DNA from 3 places in the Colwellia sp. BRX10-9 genome. Region 1 is predicted to be linked to each of the others. Evidence: predicted binding sites of a transcription regulator. Region 1 holds the regulator's gene; each other region holds the start of a gene.

What was found. The regulator FNR, encoded in region 1, switches genes on or off when oxygen is low (the NO sensors DNR and NnrR bind a similar motif). The targets are predictions, from matches to a motif close to TTGATCTAGATCAA.
Region 2: the regulator FNR is predicted to act here: its motif matches at 1,001-1,014, upstream of H4J69_RS10555 (CbbQ/NirQ/NorQ/GpvN family protein).
Region 3: the regulator FNR is predicted to act here: its motif matches at 4,433-4,446, upstream of napF (ferredoxin-type protein NapF).

What each region holds. Positions count from the first base shown of each region.
Region 1 is NZ_JACGVV010000014.1:32,308-39,422, reverse strand. It holds gene H4J69_RS10075 (hypothetical protein) at 35-823, shown strand; gene H4J69_RS10070 (glucosaminidase domain-containing protein) at 863-1,729, shown strand; gene ttcA (tRNA 2-thiocytidine(32) synthetase TtcA) at 1,839-2,801, opposite strand; gene uspE (universal stress protein UspE) at 2,912-3,838, opposite strand; gene fnr (fumarate/nitrate reduction transcriptional regulator Fnr) at 3,988-4,707, opposite strand; gene H4J69_RS10050 (sulfite exporter TauE/SafE family protein) at 4,746-5,423, opposite strand; gene ccoS (cbb3-type cytochrome oxidase assembly protein CcoS) at 5,429-5,641, opposite strand; gene H4J69_RS10040 (heavy metal translocating P-type ATPase) at 5,671-7,115, opposite strand, start outside.
Region 2 is NZ_JACGVV010000015.1:51,637-58,751, forward strand. It holds gene H4J69_RS10550 (hypothetical protein) at 1-977, shown strand, start outside; gene H4J69_RS10555 (CbbQ/NirQ/NorQ/GpvN family protein) at 1,093-1,908, shown strand; gene H4J69_RS10560 (cytochrome c oxidase subunit 3 family protein) at 1,901-2,518, shown strand; gene H4J69_RS20460 (cytochrome C oxidase subunit IV family protein) at 2,537-2,791, shown strand; gene H4J69_RS10570 (hypothetical protein) at 2,874-3,254, shown strand; gene H4J69_RS10575 (cytochrome c) at 3,390-3,830, shown strand; gene H4J69_RS10580 (cbb3-type cytochrome c oxidase subunit I) at 3,835-5,223, shown strand; gene H4J69_RS10585 (LPP leucine zipper domain-containing protein) at 5,677-5,937, opposite strand; gene H4J69_RS10590 (potassium channel family protein) at 6,016-6,486, opposite strand; gene H4J69_RS10595 (hypothetical protein) at 6,518-6,847, opposite strand; gene H4J69_RS10600 (hypothetical protein) at 6,851-7,115, opposite strand, start outside.
Region 3 is NZ_JACGVV010000028.1:23,687-30,801, reverse strand. It holds gene H4J69_RS14975 (NapC/NirT family cytochrome c) at 1-342, opposite strand, end outside; gene H4J69_RS14970 (nitrate reductase cytochrome c-type subunit) at 379-837, opposite strand; gene napA (nitrate reductase catalytic subunit NapA) at 879-3,374, opposite strand; gene H4J69_RS14960 (chaperone NapD) at 3,371-3,676, opposite strand; gene H4J69_RS14955 (TIGR02808 family protein) at 3,679-3,819, opposite strand; gene napF (ferredoxin-type protein NapF) at 3,816-4,355, opposite strand; gene prfC (peptide chain release factor 3) at 4,777-6,360, shown strand; gene argS (arginine--tRNA ligase) at 6,525-7,115, shown strand, end outside.

The DNA of each region.
Region 1 (7,115 bases):
ATGTTGAAAAATTTACACAAAGGTAGTCATTTTCGTGGATGAAAAAAAAGTAGTACAAATTGGTGGTAGCATAGAAAAGTCTTTGCAGGGTGAATATACTATTGACGTTTCTTCGGTATTAAAAGAGGCGTGGCAATTAACACTTCGCTCGCGAATCGCTATTAATTTAGGATTACTTTTTACGCTTATTTTGGGGATTGTTGTTTCATTTTTGATCAGTAATACCATGGGTGGTATTGAACAAGTGATTAAAGACCCACAATCAACAACATTATTAAATATTGTTGTCACTATGGTTATCTATCCTTTTTTAGTTGGTGTCGAGATGATGGGCGTTTTTCATGCCGTTGGCTTAAAAACCAATAGTAAATTAATTTTTGCTTTCTTAAAACGAGGCAGTTGGGTTGCTGTTTGTGCGCTGTTAACGTCAGTATTAATAACTTTAGGTATGAGTTTATTTGTTTTTCCAGGTATTTATTTAGCGGTCGCCTTGTCATTAGTACTGCCGCTTGTAGTAGATAAAAAATTATCACCGATAAAAGCTATAACCTTGAGTTTACAAGCTACACGTTTTCAGTGGTTTAAGTTACTCGCTATTTATAGCTTACTCTTTTTAACTTTATTTTTATCTTTAATCCCCTTAGCCATTCTTGCTAAAACACAATTTTCAGTGATTGGTGTTATGCTTTTCTTAGTCGCATTAACATTTATAGCACCGCTATTTTATAATGTTAAAGGCATTTTATACCGAGAAATTTTTGGCATGCAGTTACAAGCCACGGATGTACCCGCTCAGCAAACGAGTGATACATTTTCAGCGTAAAGCTCTGTGCAAAACCTTATTGTTAACAAAAAGGCTACTATGATCATTCAATATTTGATGAGAACTGTGTTAATAAGTGTATTTTTTCTTGCGCTTATTGCGCCCTTCACTTTTTTAGCGCCAACTTTTGAACTTCCCACGCCGGAAGTAACAAACGTTGTTATCGTTCCTGTGGTCAAGGCGAAAGTAAAAGTGGTTGAGCAACCGCTTCATAACGTTAAGATCCCAAACTTTGCTTCTATAAGCGATGTTAAAACGAAAAAACGTCAGTTTTTCCGTTATATTTATCCAGCAATAGCGCAAGAGAATAGCAATATTCTTATGTTAAGGGCAGAAGTCTCCTTGATGATAGAAACACTTTTCCTCGAGGAAAATCTTTTAGCAGATCAACAAGCTTTGCTTGAGCGATTAATTAAGAAATATAAAGTTAATCAAAAACACTCGCCGCTACAGCAACTTAATGAATTATTTTTGCGTATTGATATTGTGCCTGTTGAACTAGTATTAGTGCAGGCAGCCAATGAATCAGCTTGGGGCACTTCTCGTTTTGCTCGAGTTGGTTTAAACTTTTTTGGTATGTGGTGCTATAAAAAGGGTTGTGGCATGGTGCCAAGAGGAAGAGATGACGGTGCTAAACATGAAGTAGCGGCATTTAATAGTTTAGAGCATGCGGTACAGCGTTATTTACACAATATTAATACTAATCATGCTTATGGTGTTTTTCGTTCAATTAGAGGGCAGTTACGCGCTCAAGAACAACCACTATCGCCACAAATCTTAGCAACAGGATTACTGCGTTATTCTATTAGAGGCACTGATTATGTCTTAGAAATAACAGAAATGATCCGCCATAATAAAGTGTATTTTGATAAAATATTGTCGAAGCCAAAACCTAAGGTTATTTAGGCTCGGCTTATTTTATTACGCGTCAGATAATGATGGCGAGCGATAACATTCATTCTTTTAACAGGTGTTGTTATCGCGCTTAGATACTTGGTATTAATTAAGGTAGATTCTACTTTATTTCTATAATATTCAAACTGTTACTTAATGAAAGTTTGGCTTTTGAATTGTCTTCAATATTGACGTTGTTTGTTAATTGAGCGGCAATAATAGGTTCATCATCAAAAGCGATATCGCCACCATTGATAATGCCTGAATCAGCGTTAATCCCTTTAAAATCAAAAAGTTCACTGTCACACAAATGTGATGGAACCACATTGCGAATGGCAGTAAACATAGATTCAATTCGTCCTGGATGATTAACATTCCAGTCCTGTAACATTTTCTTAATGTTTTGACGTTGTAAATTAGGTTGAGAGCCACATAAATTACAAGGAATAATTGGGAACGCTTTTAGTTGTGCATATTGGATGAGTTCTGCTTCTTTACAAAAAGCTAACGGTCTAATGACGACATGCTCACCATTATCAGAGACCAATTTTGCTGGCATTGATTTTAATTTACCGCCATAAAACATATTTAGCATCAGTGTTTCAACCATGTCATCACGATGATGGCCTAGTGCAATTTTAGTTGCGCCTATTTCTGCAGCGACCTTATATAAAATAGCTCTGCGTAAACGAGAGCATAAACTGCAGGTGGTCTTCCCCTCAGGTATTTTATCTTTAACAATGGAGTAGGTATCTTCTTGCGCAATTTTATATTCAACACCTAAAGCTTCTAAGTATTCGGGAAGGATATGCTCAGGAAAACCGGGTTGTTTTTGATCAAGATTAACGGCAACAATATCAAAATGAATGGGCGCTGATTCTTTTAACAACATTAAAATAGCCAGAAGGGCGTAACTGTCCTTGCCACCCGATAAGCACACCATTATTTTATCGCCATCTTCTATCATATTATATTGCGCGATAGCTTGGCCAACATGTCGTCTTAAGCGCTTCTCAAGTTTACTCAGCTGTATTTTTTGGCTGGGTGTTAAAGATGTTATTGGTGTCGCTGATTGAGCGCTCATAGTGTTTCCTAGAGATATTTGAAATAAAAAGTATGAATTTTACCGCGCGTAGTATAGCAAAAAGCCAAGGAAATCCTCGGCTTTTTAATGGATATTTACATATTTCAATATTAAGCTAATGGCGAGAGGTAACCATCAGGTTTTATCGCTAAGACATCACAGTTAAGGCGGTCAATGACATGCTCTGCAGTATTACCAATAAGTGCCGCTGAAATCCCCGTTCGACCAATAGTACCTAACACAACTAATTCAGCATCAACGTGCTTAGAAATACTTTGAATAACATCTTCAGGTAAACCTTCTTTAACATGGGTATTTTTAAGCGGAATATTAAAGCTATTAGCATGGTCTTTCATCGCACTTTTGTGATGATTAAACATAGTGTCGTTATATTCAGAGGCGTTAAACTCTGGAATTTCAATGGCAATATTTACTGGCGTACCTGGATAAGAATTCACTAAATGGACATTGGCTTTAATCAGTGAAGAAAACACTATTGATTCTTGGGTTAACTTATTATTAAGCGCTTTGTGCTCATCATCATCGCTACCGATATTGAGTGCGGTAAGTAAATTACCATTGCTTGGCCAGCTATGGTCTTTAACCAGTAATACTGGGCAGGGACATTTCCTTAAGATATGCCAATCTGTTGGCGTAAAAATAACCGACTTTAGCTTGTCATGTTGATGGGTGCCTTTGATGACAATATCGAAGTTTTCAGCCAGTACTTTTTTTATGATCTTTTCAAATGGGCGATTATGCCAAATAATACAGGTATCTATGGTTATGTCTTGGTGATCAGTTTCTGAAATCTTTTCTTCTAACCATAGTTTACGATCATTAATAACCGATTGACGCATTGCTTCTCGCTCATCGCCAGAAAGCATGGTGGTCATTTCATAAGATAAATCATAAATGGTTAAAAATGCAGTGATCTGTCCGCCACTATGTCGTGCTAATTCAATCGCACGTTTCAACGCTTTTTGATTTTCAGTGGTTGGATCAATAACGGCTAATATTTTTTTATACTTATCCATAATATTTACTCCCTAGTTATTAAATAATATTAATAATAGACCATAATTAATAGATATTATTTGCTTTAAATCATAATATTTCAATAAAAAAAATGCTTAACATCTTTAATGTTAAGCATTTATCTATAATTATTTAAAAAAGCGATAAACTACAGTGAAGCACACTCGTTAAGTTTATCCATATTAAGTATTGTGATGAGTTTTCCATCAACTGTGATTAATTCATTTTTTTGAAAACGATTTAATAATCTACTGATGGTTTCAACCGTTAAACCAATATAATTACCAATGTCACTTCGCGTCATCGTTAGGCGAAAATCTGTTAGTGACATACCCCGTGCATGATAGCGACTGGCTAAGGTTGAAATAAAAGTTGCTAAGCGTTGTTCAGCATTTTTGCGGTTAAGTAGCGTTAACATTTCTTGATCTGAGCGGATTTCGGAACTCATCATGCGAAGAATTTGTTTTTTCAACTTAGGCATCGTATTCGATAATGAATCTAAAGTATTGTAAGGTATCTCACAGACCATAGATGTTTCTAAGGCTTTTGCAAAACTAGGATGCTCTGACTCAGCAATAGCATCAAAACCTAATAAATCACCCGCTAAATGAAAACCGGTAATTTGTTCTTCACCTTGTTCATTTACCGTAAATGTTTTGAATGTTCCAGAGCGAATAGCGTATAAAGCTTGCATTTTGTCGCCATCTTGGAAAATTTGTTCGCCTTTATGAATAGGGCGTTTACGGTCAATAATGCTGTCTAGTGTATCGAGTTCTTTATCATTTAAAGAGAAAGGTAAACACAGCTCGCTGATACTACAGTTTTGACAATGAATATGTTGAGATGTAGAACATGGCTTTTTATACATATTAACCTAAATGAGTTATCCCTAATTTATCGATCATATTAAAACAATTGCTGATATGCAAACATTAAACTGTATATTCCGTATGAAATTATCATTAGCGCCATTATTTTCTTGAATTTCGTGTTTGTTACCAACGACTTTATACCAAAAGAGCCAAGTGAAAGACTTAACAAGGCTGGTAAAGTACCTAAACCAAAACTGGTCATAATTAGGGCGCCACTGAGGGCACTTCCACTGGCTAAGGACCAAGTTAATGTTGAGTAGACTAAACCACAAGGTAACCATCCCCAGACTGCTCCTAATGCTAGCGCTTGTTTAGCATTATTAATGGGAATAAACCTTTTACTTAACGGGGATAGATAGCGCCAAAGGAACTTACCCATTTTTTCAACTTTTGATAGCCACATTAACCATTGGCCTAAATACAAGCCTAATAAAATTAAAAATACCGCTGCAAATAACCGTAAAAAACCTAATGGAACGCCAATATTCTTTATTGCAATAGAACTACTAAATCCAACGATTGCCCCAATTAAGCTATAAGAAAAAATTCGGCCAACATTATATGCACCGACCAGCTTAAATTTATCGCTGCCTTTTTGTTGCGGTGATATAGCAGATGTTAACATCGTTGTTATACCACCGCACATACCGATACAATGTCCCGAACCTAACAAGCCGATGATGAATGCCGATAAATAATCTATACTCAACATGGCTGTTATTTACTACCCGTATCATTCTTAGCTGTATTTTCGCTATGGGTTTCAGTGGACTTTTTGGTGGTAGTGTTTTCATCTTCATCAAACAAGATACTCATACCTTGTTTCTCTAAATCATCAAATTGTTCAGTTTTTACTGCCCAAAAAAATAAATAAATGGCGATAGAGGTTAGGATTATCGCTATGGGGATCAAAATATAAATAATGCTCATGGTCTTTATGCTCTATTATAAGTTTGCGTTTACTTTTTTAATAAACGTAACGAGTTAGTGATAACCAATATCGAACTTGCAGACATACCTATAACCGCCATATAGGGGGTAATGTAGCCTGAAACGGCAAGGGGCAATACAATAGCATTATAACCGAATGCCCAAAAATAATTTTGCCAAATAATGCGACGAGTTTTATTGGCGACTTGTCTTAATGTTGTTATCGACTTTAAACGATTATTGAGTAAGATAACATCGGCACCACTTTTAGCTATATCGGTGCCACTCCCCATAGCAATCGAGACATGGGCTGCGCCGAATACTGGCGTATCATTGACACCATCGCCGACCATAGCAACGGTTGAGTTTTTAGGCTGACTTTTTATTATCGCCATCTTATTAGCCGCAGTCAAAGTACTATGTATCTCGTCTAAATGTAGCAATGCCTGAACTTTTTCACAGCCAGCAGGGTTATCACCCGATAGCATGATGGTATAAATATTACTTTTCTTTAAGTCATCTAACAGCGTTTGGGCATCATTGCGAATTTCATCGCTTAAATAAAAAGCAGCGACTAATTGGTTGTCTGCTACTAATAGGCAAGAAGCCGTCGCAAATTCTGCCAACATACTTGATTCGCTAAGCAACCAATTAGGTTTACCGATTTGAAAGTTTTGACCGTTCACTTTCCCTTGAATACCAGCACCAGATTTAATTTCAACGGCTTGAGTATGGTAGGAGTAATCACGAAATGCTTTAAACGGTTTGGCTAAAGGGTGCTCAGAATAAGACTCGAGCGCTGCTGCTATAGCTAAAACCTGCTGCTTGCTATAGTTAAGCTTTTCATTATTAAAGCGCTTTATTTCATTAATAGAAAAATCACCAGAAGTTAAGGTACCTGTTTTATCAAAAGCAATAGTGGTTAATTTCGGTAATGTTTCCATAACATGTGCAGATTTGATCATGATACCTTCGCGGTTTAAGCGTGTGGTCGCACAGGTTAACGCTGTGGGGGTTGCCAGTGACAATGCGCAAGGGCAGGTAGCAACGAGTACCGATAAGGTGATCCAAAAAGCTTCTTCAGGTAAATGCTGTTGCCAATAAAATGCAGTGCCTATAGCGGTTAGTAAAATAATCGCAACAAAGTATTGAGCGATTTTATCTGATAATTTTGCTAATTTGGGTTTATGCGCCTGAGATGATTCACTTAATCTGATCAGTTGGCTTAAAAAAGAATGTTCACTGGCTTGTTTAACTTCAACGTTGATATTACCGTCACCATTTATAGTGCCTGCAAAGACAGTATCGCCTATTGATTTATTTAAGGGTAACTGCTCACCCGACAACATCGCTTCGTTGAGTTGGCTGCTGCCTGTAATTATTGTGCCATCAGCGGGAACCACTTCGCCTGGTTTTATGAGTACAATATCGAGAGGACGAAGTTTTTTTGCTGGTAGTATGACTTCTTTTTCTG
Region 2 (7,115 bases), on a different contig from region 1:
CTAGAATTGCTCCTTGGCCTATATTTGCCAGTTTTATTGAACAACAAAGCACGATTCATGCTTTAGATGAACGTTTACGTTTATTGAATTATCTTGAGGAAATTCGCCAACAACCTTTAGCAGACTTAATTGTTGAAGACCGTTTAGCTTTTTCTGGTAAGCACACAACTCAGCATGACTACAGCATTTATAATTTTGATGTTGAATGGTTTGCGGGCACTAAAGGTGCAAAAGTTTTTCATACCTTGCTTGAGCAGTCGCCAGAAAAGTTTGATGCAGCATTAGCGCACATTCCTTTAACTGGAGAAGTAAGTCATGCAAACTACCAAAGTTTTGTTAACGACTTCCAACAAATCTTTAAAGAATATACGCAAACAAAAGCCCAAGGCGAAAAAGCGCCTTTAGCGGTAGCTACACGTCTATTAGCGATGCGCAGACCGGATCAATTTATTGCATTAAATAACAATAAAATTGATATTCTTTGCCAAGGCTTATCGATTGCTAAACTAAAAAACACAGATTTTTCATCTTACTGGCATGACATGATTGGTACTATGCGTACTTTTGCATGGTGGCATCAAGCACAACCAGAGATAGCTGAAGCAAACAGTGATGTAAGTGAGGGCGAAGAAAGCGCTCAAGATGAAGCTACTGGCAACAAAGAGAATCGTGAACTTATTCTTTGGAAAAATCGTGCGGTATTAATTGATTTGTTTTTATTTGCTGATGCTGACTTAGCACCAAATTCAAACTACATTAAGTTACGTGAAAAAATGCTTAATAAAGCGAAGTCGAAGTCAAAGGCGACGCCTAAAAAACGTAGTAAAGAGTCAGCTGAAATATTAGTGGACAAAGCGCTTACCTCAGAAGATCTTCCAGCGTACTTGCAGGGTAAACGTGACTCAATTATTATTCAGGTTAAAAATGGTAAAAGTGTTGAACAAGCTATCGGTTTAATGCGCGCAATTTTTGGCTAATTAATCGCTATTTTCATGCTCAATTGATCGGAATCAACTAAGGTCCATTCAAATTTGCAGCTAACTCATTTAGGGCGTATTTTAACGTTAAGTTAAATTACGCCTTTGAGTTTTTATGAACACCGTTAATCTTAAACCTTCGACCAAAACTGACGATTCTTTATATTATCAAGAACAAAAGAATGAAGTCTCCTTATTTGAATATGCCTATCACCATCAATTACCCGTATTAATTAAAGGGCCAACAGGTTGTGGTAAAACGCGTTTCATTGCCCATATGGCAGAAAAACTCAATAAACCCCTTTATACTGTTTCTTGTCACGATGACTTAACCGCTGCTGATTTAGTAGGTCGCCATTTAATTGGTCCCAACGGCACCTATTGGCAAGATGGTCCGTTAACAAAGGCTGTTCGTGAAGGCGGCATTTGTTACTTAGATGAAGTCGTTGAAGCACGCAAAGACACAACCGTTGTATTGCATCCATTAGCTGATGACCGTCGCGTATTACCCCTTGAACGCACCGGTGAGTTAATAGAAGCCGCCCCCGGTTTTATGCTGGTTGTTTCTTATAATCCCGGATACCAAAATCTATTGAAAGGTATGAAGCCAAGTACACGTCAGCGTTTTGTGGCACTGCGCTTTGAATACCCTACTGCGGAATTAGAACAAGAAATTTTAATTAAAGAAGCAGGGGTTGATCCCCATTTAGCTTTTAAATTAGTTGAACTTGCCCAAGCTTTACGTCGTTTAGAAAAAAACGATCTCGATGAAGTTGCTTCAACACGTTTGTTAATCTATGCAGCGAAAATGATTTCAAGTGGTATGAATCCTATCGAAGTTTGTCGTTGTTGTTTAGCCGAACCATTATCAGATGATATTGATACGGTTAATGCTTTAATGGATGTTGCTAGAATTTACTTTGATGAGTAACAGCGTTATTACTTCAAAAACTTCAGAACTTCGCGAGGTTAAAGTAGCTGACAATATGGTTAATAAAAGACTGCCGGGTGATTTAGCCATGTGGTTTTTTATTCTTGCTGAACTTACTGTCTTTGCTATATTTTTTATTGGCTTTGCTATTACTGAGCAATTACATAGTGATATGTTCATTGCGAGTAAAGCTAAGCTTCACCCGATTGCGGGTTTAATTAATACGATTGCCTTAATCACCAGCAGCTTATTTGTTGCTTTATCTGTTCGAGCTATTCATCTTCATCAAGTTAAACAATCAATTAACTTACTCGTCATTTCACAAGTTATTGCCTGTATTTATTTAGCAGTAAAAATTTGGGAATATCAGTTTCTCTTCAATATAGGCATTGATATAGAGACAAATACTTTTTTTACTTTGTATTTTCTTATTACCTTCTTCCATTTTATGCATGTACTTTTAGGTATGGTTATTCTGCTTATTATTGGCGTAAATGCTAAGAAAGGTGCTTATCAAGAGGACGTCTCTGGCTTTGAATCGGGTGCAAGTTATTGGCATATGGTTGATATGTTATGGATTATTTTGTTTCCACTTATCTATGTTATTTAAAGAGGCGGTAATGACACTATGATCACTTTGAAACAAACAATTATAAGTTGGCTACTTTTAATTATATTGACCTTTAGTTCAGTTTATATCGGACAGGTTATAAAATCCCCAGAGTACTTAATTGCTTTTGTATTATTAATTGTTTTCCTTAAAGGGCAGCAAATTACCGATGTTTTCATGGAACTTCGCACAGCGCCTAAAATGTGGCGGATATTATTACTTGGCTATGTATTTATAATTCCTGCTGTTATTTGTGTAATTTATCTTTTGTAGTGATGTTTAAGGCGTTGGGCGGTCTATTCAGATTAATCATTGACCTAAACAATAGTGTTACTTTTAGTTAAGAGAGGTTTATATGAAAAATTCAGTTGAGCAGTCATCGAACCAACACCATTCAGCCAAAGATGGCCGAGATGCTATTATTTATCAATCGTTATTTTTGATGAATTTATTACTTATACCTGGCCTGTCTTTTTTAATTTTAATATGGTTATTTATTAAAAAAAAGCACCAGAAAGGCTGGCAATGTATTCATCTATACCGCTCCATTCAATTGTCTATTTTAGCCGGCTTTTTTATTATCGTAATTCCGCTTGTTGTCTTACTAACAACTGATGCTTTTGAAGTGTCTTTAATGGTGATGATCATTTACTTTGTTACTATGCATGCCGCTTTTGTTTTGCTGGGAATGCTAAATGTTTCTAGGGCAATGGCGAAAAAACTTCCACTTTTTTGATATAACGCATACTTACCTTTTTTTTAGTCACAAATTATTACACATTCTTTAAAACTTGATAGAAATCAAGTCTCCTTATTTAAGAGCGGTTTATTATCCTCAAGCTTTATTATCGTTTTTACTAAGGAAAACACCATGTCAGAGCGTTTTACTAAAGGCATGGCTCGGAATATTTATTATGGAGGAAGCGTATTCTTCTTCTTAATATTTCTAGCTTTGACCTACCACACCACCAAAGTGATGCCTGAAAGGGATCACCGTGAAAATATTACCGAAGCTGTTGCTCACGGTAAAGAACTTTGGGAAGAGAATAACTGTATCGGTTGCCATTCATTAATAGGTGAGGGGGCTTATTTTGCACCTGAACTCGGTAATGTTTATAAACGCCGTGGCGGTGAAGCGGGCTTTAAAGCCTTTTTAAATGGTTGGATGAAAGCTCAGCCGTTAAATATCCCTGGCCGTCGTCAAATGCCAAACTTTCATCTTAGCGATAAAGAAATTGATGACTTAGCAGAATTTTTGAAGTGGACGTCAGAGTTAGATACTAATGACTGGCCACCGAATATTGAAGGATAATGCGATGAACACTTTAAAATATCAATCTCAAGCGGTCGCAAAACCTTATTTCATTTTTGCATTAATACTCTTTGTTGGCCAAATTCTATTTGGCTTAGTTATGGGGTTACAATATGTTGTTGGTGACTTTCTTGCTGGCGCAATTCCTTTTAACGTAGCACGTATGGTGCATACCAATCTACTAATAGTCTGGCTATTATTTGGGTTTATGGGCGCTGCTTATTATATGGTTCCAGAAGAATCTGAAACTGAACTTTATAGTCCTAAATTAGCTATTATCTTGTTCTGGATATTTGCCGCCGCAGGTGTTGCAACTATCTTAGGATACCTATTAGTCCCTTATTCAACTTTAGCTCACTATACGTTAAATGAATTATGGCCAACGATGGGACGTGAGTTCCTTGAACAGCCTACTATCACAAAAATTGGTATTGTTATTGTTTGTTTAGGCTTTTTGTTTAACTTAGGTATGACTATTTTAAAAGGCCGTAAAACAGCTATTAACATGGTGTTGATGACAGGTTTAATTGGTTTAGCCGTATTCTTCTTATTCGCATTCTATAATCCAACTAACTTAGCACTTGATAAGTACTTTTGGTGGTTTGTTGTTCATTTATGGGTAGAAGGTGTATGGGAATTAATCATGGGCGCAATTTTAGCTTATGTGTTGATCAAAATAACAGGTGTTGACCGAGAAGTTATTGAAAAATGGTTGTATGTCATTATTGCAATGGCGTTAATCTCAGGTATTTTAGGTACAGGTCATCATTTCTACTGGTTAACTACTCCAGAATATTGGCAGTGGGTGGGCTCTGTATTCTCAGCAATAGAACCTTTACCATTCTTTGCGATGGTATTGTATGCCTTTAACATGGTTAATCGCCGTCGCCGTGAGCACCCTAATAAGGCTGCAACACTCTGGGCATTAGGCACGTCAGTAATGGCATTCTTAGGTGCAGGTGTTTGGGGCTTCTTACATACATTAGCACCAGTAAACTACTATACCCATGGTTCACAAATTACTGCTGCTCATGGTCACATGGCTTTTTATGGTGCTTATGCGATGATCGTAATGACAATTATTTCATATGCTATGCCTAAGTTACGTGGTATCGGTGAAGCTAATTGTAATCGTGCCCAAGTACGTGAAATGTGGGGATTTTGGTTGATGACTGTTGCTATGGTTTTCATCACATTATTCTTAACAGGTGCTGGTGTATTACAAGTGTGGTTACAGCGTATACCAGAAAGTGGTGAAGCGTTAAGTTTTATGGTAACTCAAGATAAACTTTCAATATTTTATTGGCTACGTGAAATTGCCGGCGTGTTTTTCTTAATTGGTTTAATTTCCTTTATCTCCAGTTTTTGGGTGAAAGAAAAAGTAGCTAGCTAAGTACTAGTATATGTTGGTATTAATCAACAGAAAATGAAAGCCGGTTACTGAAAAGTAACTGGCTTTTTATGTTCAGGATGGTCTTTCTCATACATCCTGTTTTTCTAGGCATTAGTGTATCTCTGTACGTCTACGTTATGTCGTGATGCTGTGACTGCATGGATGCAATAAGTAGAGTAACGCAGGAGCAGTAACCGAGATGGCAAGGAACGACGATGTTCACAACGGTATGGCCATTTCTAGGCATTCATATAGTCACATGGTCTTGATACTCCTTGATGTCGATGTAAGAGTCGATAATGGTATTTCTTAGACAGGCTGTCCTTCAAGGCGTTTGTCCATCATTGCACGCCAATAGTCATAGTTTGTTGATACGAAAATAGCAGGCATAAAAAAACACGAGGCTGATATAATCAATCTCGTGTTTTATTTAATAGACCTATGGTCTAACCGTTATTTTTTGTAGCTAGAAGCAATGTTATCCATGCGTTCATTAGCATTAGCAACAGATGTTTTAACACCTTCTATTGTTTCTGTATTCATTGTTTGCTGACTTTTTACATCGGCAACTTCATCCGTTAAGGCATTAACTTTATTAGTTAGTGTATCAACCTTTTGGTTTAGGCTACTTACACTTGCTTCTAAAGCGTCAGTGTTAGCACAGCCTGTTGCCGTCATGATAAGTGCTGCTAGAGCAATAGTTTTAATTAACATAGTGTTTTCCCTTTTATTATATTTAAAAGACAAGTATGGCATAATATAATAAATTTATTACACATTATTTATTAATATTTACTTGGTTGATTTGTGAATAACTTCTTCAATTTTATTGGCTAATAAATCAATTTTCACTTCGAGTTGCTTATTATGATCAAGTATTTCTTTATTTTGTCGGCGCAATTCTCTATTTTTAACGTCTGTGTTAGAAAATCCAAAAAAACGATTAATAAACTGCGCGCCAATAAAACTCATTAATCCAACACCAATATAGAACATACACATAACAACGACCCTGCCACCTGTAGTTACAGGATAGTAATCACCATAACCTATGGTACTAGAGCTCACTTGTAGCGCCCAGAAAGCATCATTATATGTTTTTATATTGGCCGTAGGTGCGGGTAATTCGAAATGCAGTAACAGTTTCGCTGCTCCAGCCATAATCAAATAGAGTGTCAATATTGTTAAGATTAATATATATCGAGATTTATAATTCTTAATACCAAATTCATCGATAGTGTAATGTTTAAGTCTATGGCGCATCATCATAATGTTTATAATTTCATTTTTGCAGTTAACTATTATTGTTTTGCGTAACATGTAGAATTAAATCATCCATTAATTTACGCTTTATTTCAAGTTGTTGTTCAGGAGAAAGGCCGTATTTTAAGGCTAATATTTGGTAATCATCTTGTCCTAAACTTACGGTTAAACGAGGTCGTTTAGGTCTTTTATTCGTTGGTAGGCCAAGAATATCACGAATTTGGTCTGATGGACTCAGACCGGCATGTAATGCTTGAGTACGAATTGCTAATTGAATTTTTTCATCCATATCAAAAGCAACTTGCACCGCCTTGACTGCTTGAATTGAAGATTGCCATTTTTCAGGTAATTTTCTGCTCACAAATTAGCTCCCCGGGAAAATATCGATAATATCAGAAGTTGGACGGTATAACGTAATAAATAAGTCGGTATCACCATCTTGCCATACTTCAATATCAATACCGCGCGATTGCTCTTCATCAAGTAAGCTATAAAGTTCAAATTGCTCGCCTGCTTCATTTCCTTCATAGGCGCTTAAACTTTCACTACGATTATCTCTGCGGTGAAAATAACCTACTTTTGCAAAAACTTGTTGCTGGTATTGTGGACTACTCCAGCCTGATGTTAAT
Region 3 (7,115 bases), on a different contig from region 1:
GATCAAGCCAGTAAGCATACCCCAAACTTCTTTACTCGCCGCAATTTTACGAACGATTTTATGAGTCCATTTTTTGGGAACATGGCAGTCAGGACAAGTAGCACGAACGCCAGAACGGTTAGAGTAATGAATAGTTTCTTTGTATTCTTCATAAACATTATCTTCCATTTCATGACAACTAATGCAGAACTCTTCGGTATTGGTCACTTCAAGGGCGGTATTAAATCCCCCCCAAAAGATAACACCGCCAGCAAAGCCGATAGCTAAAATAAACCATAAGGCGGCACTGCTTGGCGACTTTAAATACGAAAGTAAGCTTTTTATTTTTGATTTTTTAGTCATGTTAATCCCCTAAATTACGTTTAGATAAACCATTATTTAATCATTACCTAACGATTCAACGGGTTTAAAAAGATTATCAACTAACTCAGGTGCATCAGCTTGTGTAACATGGCATTGAGAACAAAAGTAGCGACGCGGAGAAACATCTGACAGTGTTTTACCGTCACGTGTTTCAAAGTGCGTTAAACTTATTTTGGTTGCGCCGGTTTCTCTCGCATATTTCCAACCATGACAAGTTAAACACTTATTACTGTCTTTATTGACCCGATAACCACGTGTTTGATGAGGCACAACAGGTGGTTGATGCACATAATTACGCTGAATAGGATTTTTATCTTTAATGACACGTTTAAGCGCTTCTGCACTTTTGGTTTCATTAATTTTAGCTATGCCACGAATAGTCTCTAAACCGCCTGTCGTTACTTCTTGATAAGCTTGTACGCTTAATGCCATGGCTAAACTGGCTGTTATCATTATTATTGATAATATTTTCATTTTTTACCTCTACCCGGTAGATTAAGTAAATTTAATTAGTGCTAAACAGTGACTTTTTTCACTTTCACCGCACATTTTTTGAAGTCAGTTTGTTTAGACAAGGGATCGGTAGCATCTAGGGTTAACTTATTAACCAATTGTTTTGCATCAAACCAAGGCATAAAAACTAAACCTTTCGGGGGTCTATTACGGCCACGAGTTTCAACACGAGATTTCACTTCACCTCGACGAGATTCAATCAAAACCTCATCACCACGGCGTAAACCTCTTGCTTTAGCATCGTCAGGGTGGATAAATAACACCGCATCAGGAAATGCTTTATGAAGTTCAGGTACACGCGCAGTCATAGAGCCTGAATGCCAATGTTCAAGAACACGACCGGTACTCAGCCATAAGTCGAATTCTTCATCAGGTGACTCTGCCGCTGGTTCGTAGGGTAAGGCAAATATATTGGCTTTTTTATCTTTATGGCCATAAAACTGCACTTCACTGCCTTTCTCTACATAAGGGTCGTGCCCCTCACGAAAACGCCACTTAGTTTCTTTACCATTAACAACCGGCCATCTAAGGCCACGCTCTTCGTGATAGCGATCAAAGGGGGCTAAATCATGACCATGTCCTCGGCCAAAGGTTGCATATTCTTCAAATAAGCCTTTTTGAATATAGAAACCAAAATAATCACCTTCAAAGTTAGTATCACCTTTGGATTCACTCATTGGGAATTTATCTACGTTACCGTTTGCATAAAGCACGTCAAACATAGTTTTGCCACGGTATTCAGGATTCTTGGCAAGTAATTCTTCAGGCCATACTTCTTCAATTTTAAAACGTTTAGAAAATTCAACTATTTGCCATAAATCTGAACGCGCTTCACCTGGCGCATTCACTTGTTGATGCCAAAACTGTGTACGGCGCTCTGCATTGCCGTACGCTCCCTCTTTTTCTACCCACATAGCAGTAGGTAAAATCAAGTCAGCCGCCTGTGCCGTTACCGTTGGGTAAGGGTCTGAAACGACAATGAAATTTTCTGGATTACGATAGCCAGGGATCCCTTCTTCATTAATATTTGGTCCGGCTTGCATGTTGTTATTACACATAACCCAATATGCATTTAATTCGCCATCTTTAAGCATACGATTTTGCAGAACTGCATGGTAACCGGGTTTAGGTGGAATAGTGCCTTCAGGTAATTTCCATATTTTTTCAGCTATCGCTCTATGCTTAGGGTTTTTAACAACGAGATCGGCAGGTAATCTATGTGAGAAAGTCCCTACTTCACGCGCCGTTCCACAGGCTGACGGCTGTCCGGTTAATGAAAACGGGCTGTTACCCGGTTCAGATATTTTACCCGTTAATAAATGCACGTTGTACATGAGGTTATTTGCCCAAACACCACGAGTATGTTGATTGAAACCCATCGTCCAAAACGAAGTCACTTTAACTTTAGGATCCGCATAAAGTTTAGCCAGCGTTAATAATTTATCTTCAGAAACACCCGAAAGTTTTGATGTATATTCAATACTATAAGTGCTAACAAATTTAGCAAAGTCATCGAAGCTCATCGGTTTAGATGCGCCACTGTCAGGATTTTTAGCCGCTTTTTGTAATGGATGAGTAGGACGTAAACCATAACCAATATCAGTAACACCTTCGCGAATATTGACATGCTTTTTCATGAAATCTTCGTTAACGGCGTTATTTTGAATAATATAATTAGCAATAAAGTTTAATATCGCTAAATCTGTTTGTGGTGTAAAAATCATACCGTTATCAGCAAGTTCAAAACTTCGATGCTTATACGTTGATAATACGTTTACTTTTACATGAGGATGACTTAAACGACGGTCAGCTAAACGCGACCATAAAATAGGATGCATTTCCGCCATATTAGAACCCCAAAGGACAAATGCATCGGCGTGTTCTAAATCATCATAACAACCCATAGGTTCGTCGATACCAAAGGTACGCATAAAACCACCCACAGCTGACGCCATACAGTGACGAGCATTAGGATCAAGGTTGTTGGTTAAAAAGCCCGCTTTCATTAATTTTGAAGCGGCATAACCTTCCCAAACAGTCCACTGACCCGAACCAAACATACCAACTGAGGTCGGGCCTTTTTTCTTTAAAGCGGCTTTAAATTTTTCAGCCATAACATCAAAGGCGGTATCCCAGCTTACCGGTGTAAACTCACCTTCTTTGGCATAAACACCATCTTTCATCCGTAATAACGGTTGAGTTAATCGGTCTTTCCCATACATAATTTTGGATAAAAAGTAACCTTTAATACAGTTAAGACCTTTGTTAACTTCTGCTTGAGGGTCACCTTGAGTCGCCACCACTTTTCCTTCTTGTGTTCCAACAAGCACACTACAACCTGTGCCACAAAAACGACAAGGGGCTTTATCCCATTTAATGGTAGTATCCGACGATTTAGTCAGCAAGTTTGAAGCTGAAGATGGCACGGCGATACCTGCGGCGACAGCTGTTGCTGCAATGGCGTTCGCTTTTATAAAATCACGTCTTGTTAATGTCATACCTTTATCCCCTGATGTTGTGGTAGCCCATAATCATTATGATGAAAAATCAATGATGAAGAGATCACACCCGGTAAATTACTCATATCTGTAATGGTGTTAATAAGGCCTTTGCCTTTTTCACCTCTGTTTAAATCATTTTCTTCTATGGTAACCACCATAGAGCCGTTATCAGCAATCTCATGCACTTCAGCGCCAGGAAATCCGCCCAGTTCTTCGGCCACTTTCGCGGTATTACTTGGCTGAGCAACAAAAAGCACACCAGCAATATTAATAGGTTTTTCTTCTAGTAGATTGATCACGATTATTCCCCTGCCGGCTTAATACCTAACATTTTTAAAAGTGCGATAGCGACTAAAGCGGTACCGGCAAAACCAGCTAAAAAAATAACAGGCATCGATGAATATCCTAAGATATTCCAAATCATTTGTTCAAGAGCGCTCATATAACTCTCCTATTAGTATGTGTGGGTTGCTCACCCACAGAATTTTTTGGTGTTAATTCAATAGATGATTGCGGGCAAATAGCAACACAGGCCCCACAATTTGTGCAGTCACTAAGTTTTATCTGGGGTTGTGGTACTGATGAATTTATATATTTAAAAGATATAGCTTCTGTCTCACAGCTATCTTGACAACTTTGACAAAACACATCGTTAACCGCTAAGCAATCGCCCTTTATGGAGATATCTAAATCCCAAGCATTTACTTCTGGAGCAAGTGCACGTTCGGCAAAAAGTGGCTGTTGACAACTTTCAACGCACGCTTGACAAAAAGTACACTCTCCTTTTAAAAAGTTAACTTCAGGGAAACCGCCATCACCTTTTTGAATGATATTTTCAGGACAAGACGTTAAACAGTCACCACATTGTGTGCAGCCATCAATAAAAGTGGCTTCATTGAGCACCCAAGGCAATCTGATTGCCGGAGCGGTTGTTAATTTTTTTGCTTTAAAAAAGTTTCTTCTAGCTAAATCAACCATGCTATCTCGTTATTTTTACATCATATTTCAGACTTTCTACCCAAAGAGTAATTTATCTTATACTCGAAGGTGAGATATTGATTTCGATCAAGACTTTCAAATAACATGACTATTAATCTCTTTATTAAATTCAAAAAAACCAGCTTGTATTGAATTTATTATTGAATCTCAACCTTAAAAATAACCAATCAAATAATTATTATCTGCACGATCACTTACCACTTAATCAAATAACAAAAGAAAAAGTGTTAATGTCTCGGATTCTTGCTAAAAATAATCATTTAAAGACAGTCCCCTAATGCGGCTATTTATATTTATGGTACAATGCGCGCAAAATTTAGGATTGTTCACATGTCCTTTCAGTATTTAAAAAAAGCATTTTATGTGCATCAGCATGTACACCAAAGAGAACTTTTAAAACATGACAACGCTACAGGCTAATGAAGTCAATCTAAGACGTACTTTCGCAATTATCTCTCATCCTGATGCGGGTAAAACCACCATCACTGAAAAAGTATTACTTTTTGGTCAGGCTTTACAACGAGCCGGCACGGTAAAAGGTAAAAAATCAGGCCAGCATGCAAAGTCTGACTGGATGGAAATGGAGAAAGAGCGTGGTATTTCTATCACGACCTCTGTAATGCAATTTCCTTATAACGGTTGTTTAGTTAATTTACTGGACACACCTGGTCACGAGGACTTTTCAGAAGATACCTACAGAACACTCACCGCGGTTGATTCATGCTTAATGGTTATCGACGTAGCTAAAGGTGTTGAGGCACGAACTGTTAAGTTAATGGAAGTAACGCGTTTACGTGATACGCCCATCATTACTTTTATGAATAAAATGGATCGTGATGTTCGTGACCCAATGGAAGTTATGGATGAAGTGGAAGATGTGCTGAAAATAAAATGTGCCCCTATTACTTGGCCGATTGGTATGGGTAAAGAATTTAAAGGTGTCTATAACATTTTAACTGACGAAATATTTTTATATAAGTCAGGACTTGGCCATATGATCCAAGAAGAAAGAATTATCAAAGGGCTTGATAACCCAGAGTTAGATAAGGTCATTGGAACTTATGCTGACGATTTACGTGAAGAATTAGAACTGGTTGCGGGTGCATCACATGAATTTAATTTGGAAGAGTTTTTAAAAGGTGAACTAACGCCAGTATTCTTTGGTACGGCTTTAGGTAATTTTGGTGTTGACCATATGCTTAATGGTTTAACTAAATGGGCACCAAAACCTTTACCTCGTTTAACTGATGTTAGAGAAGTAACCGCTCAAGAAGAAAAATTCACTGGCTTTGTTTTTAAAATTCAAGCGAACATGGATCCAAAACACCGTGACCGTATTGCTTTTATGCGTATTTGCTCAGGTAAATACGAAAAAGGCATGAAAATGCGTCAAGTACGTATTAACAAAGATGTAAAAATTGCCGATGCCGTAACGTTTATGGCTGGAGACCGTGCACATGTAGAAGAAGCATATGCCGGCGATATTATCGGTTTACATAACCACGGTAGTATTCAAATCGGTGATACCTTTACTTCAGGCGAAATGATGAAATTTAGTGGTATTCCAAACTTTGCCCCTGAAATGTTTCGTCGTATTCGTTTACGTGATCCATTAAAAGCTAAACAATTACAAAAAGGTTTAATACAACTTTCAGAAGAAGGTGCTGTGCAAGTATTCAGACCTTTCAACTCAAACGAGATGATAGTTGGCGCGGTCGGTGTATTGCAGTTTGAAGTCGTTGTACAACGTTTAAAAACTGAATATAAAGTTGACGCTATATACGAACCGATAAGTGTAGCAACTGCACGCTGGTGTACTTGTGATAATGAAAGAACACTAGAGCAATTTAGCAAAAAAGCTTATGACAATTTAGCACTAGATGGTGGTAATAACTTAACGTATATTGCTCCAACTATGGTGAATTTGAATTTGGCACAAGAGCGTCATCCTGACATTCAGTTCCACAAGACCCGAGAACACTAAGTTTTTCTGCGTAGTAGGTATTTTACCCGCGTTGTTCGATACTTTTTATTGGCTTATTTAGTAAACTAAACTCACCAATAAAAAGTAACAAACGCTTTGCTAAAATGCCATATACTTGCAAAAAATGAGCAAATAATTTCTATTAAAAGAAAACAGAGATCAAAATGAATATTAAGCAATTACTAAGTGAAAAAGTATCTGCGGCCATGGTTTTGGCTGGATTGCCTGAAGGCACTAACCCAGCGGTAAGCCTGTCAAGTCGCCCTAATTTTGGTGACTACCAAGCAAATGGTGTTATGGGTGCAGCTAAAAAACTGAAAATGAACCCACGCGAATTAGCGACCACCGTTGTTAACCACTTAGATTTAGCTGGTATTGCTGACCATATAGAATTAGCCGGACCGGGGTTTATTAATATTCATTTAGACAAATCATGGTTAGCCGCTCAACTCGCTAAAATGACTGATGATGAAAAATTAGGTGTAACCCAACGTGGTGCCACTGAAGAAGACAAAAAACAAACGGTTATTGTTGATTATTCAGCGCCAAACCTTGCCAAAGAAATGCATGTTGGCCACTTGCGTTCAACCATTATCGGTGATGCAGTAGTACGTGCATTAGAGTTTCGTGGTGACAAAGTCATCCGCCAGAATCACATGGGTGACTGGGGCACACAATTTGGCATGTTATTGGCGCACTTAAGCGACAAACTCAATGCCAACGAAGTTGCTGAAACTGCACTTTCTGATTTAGAA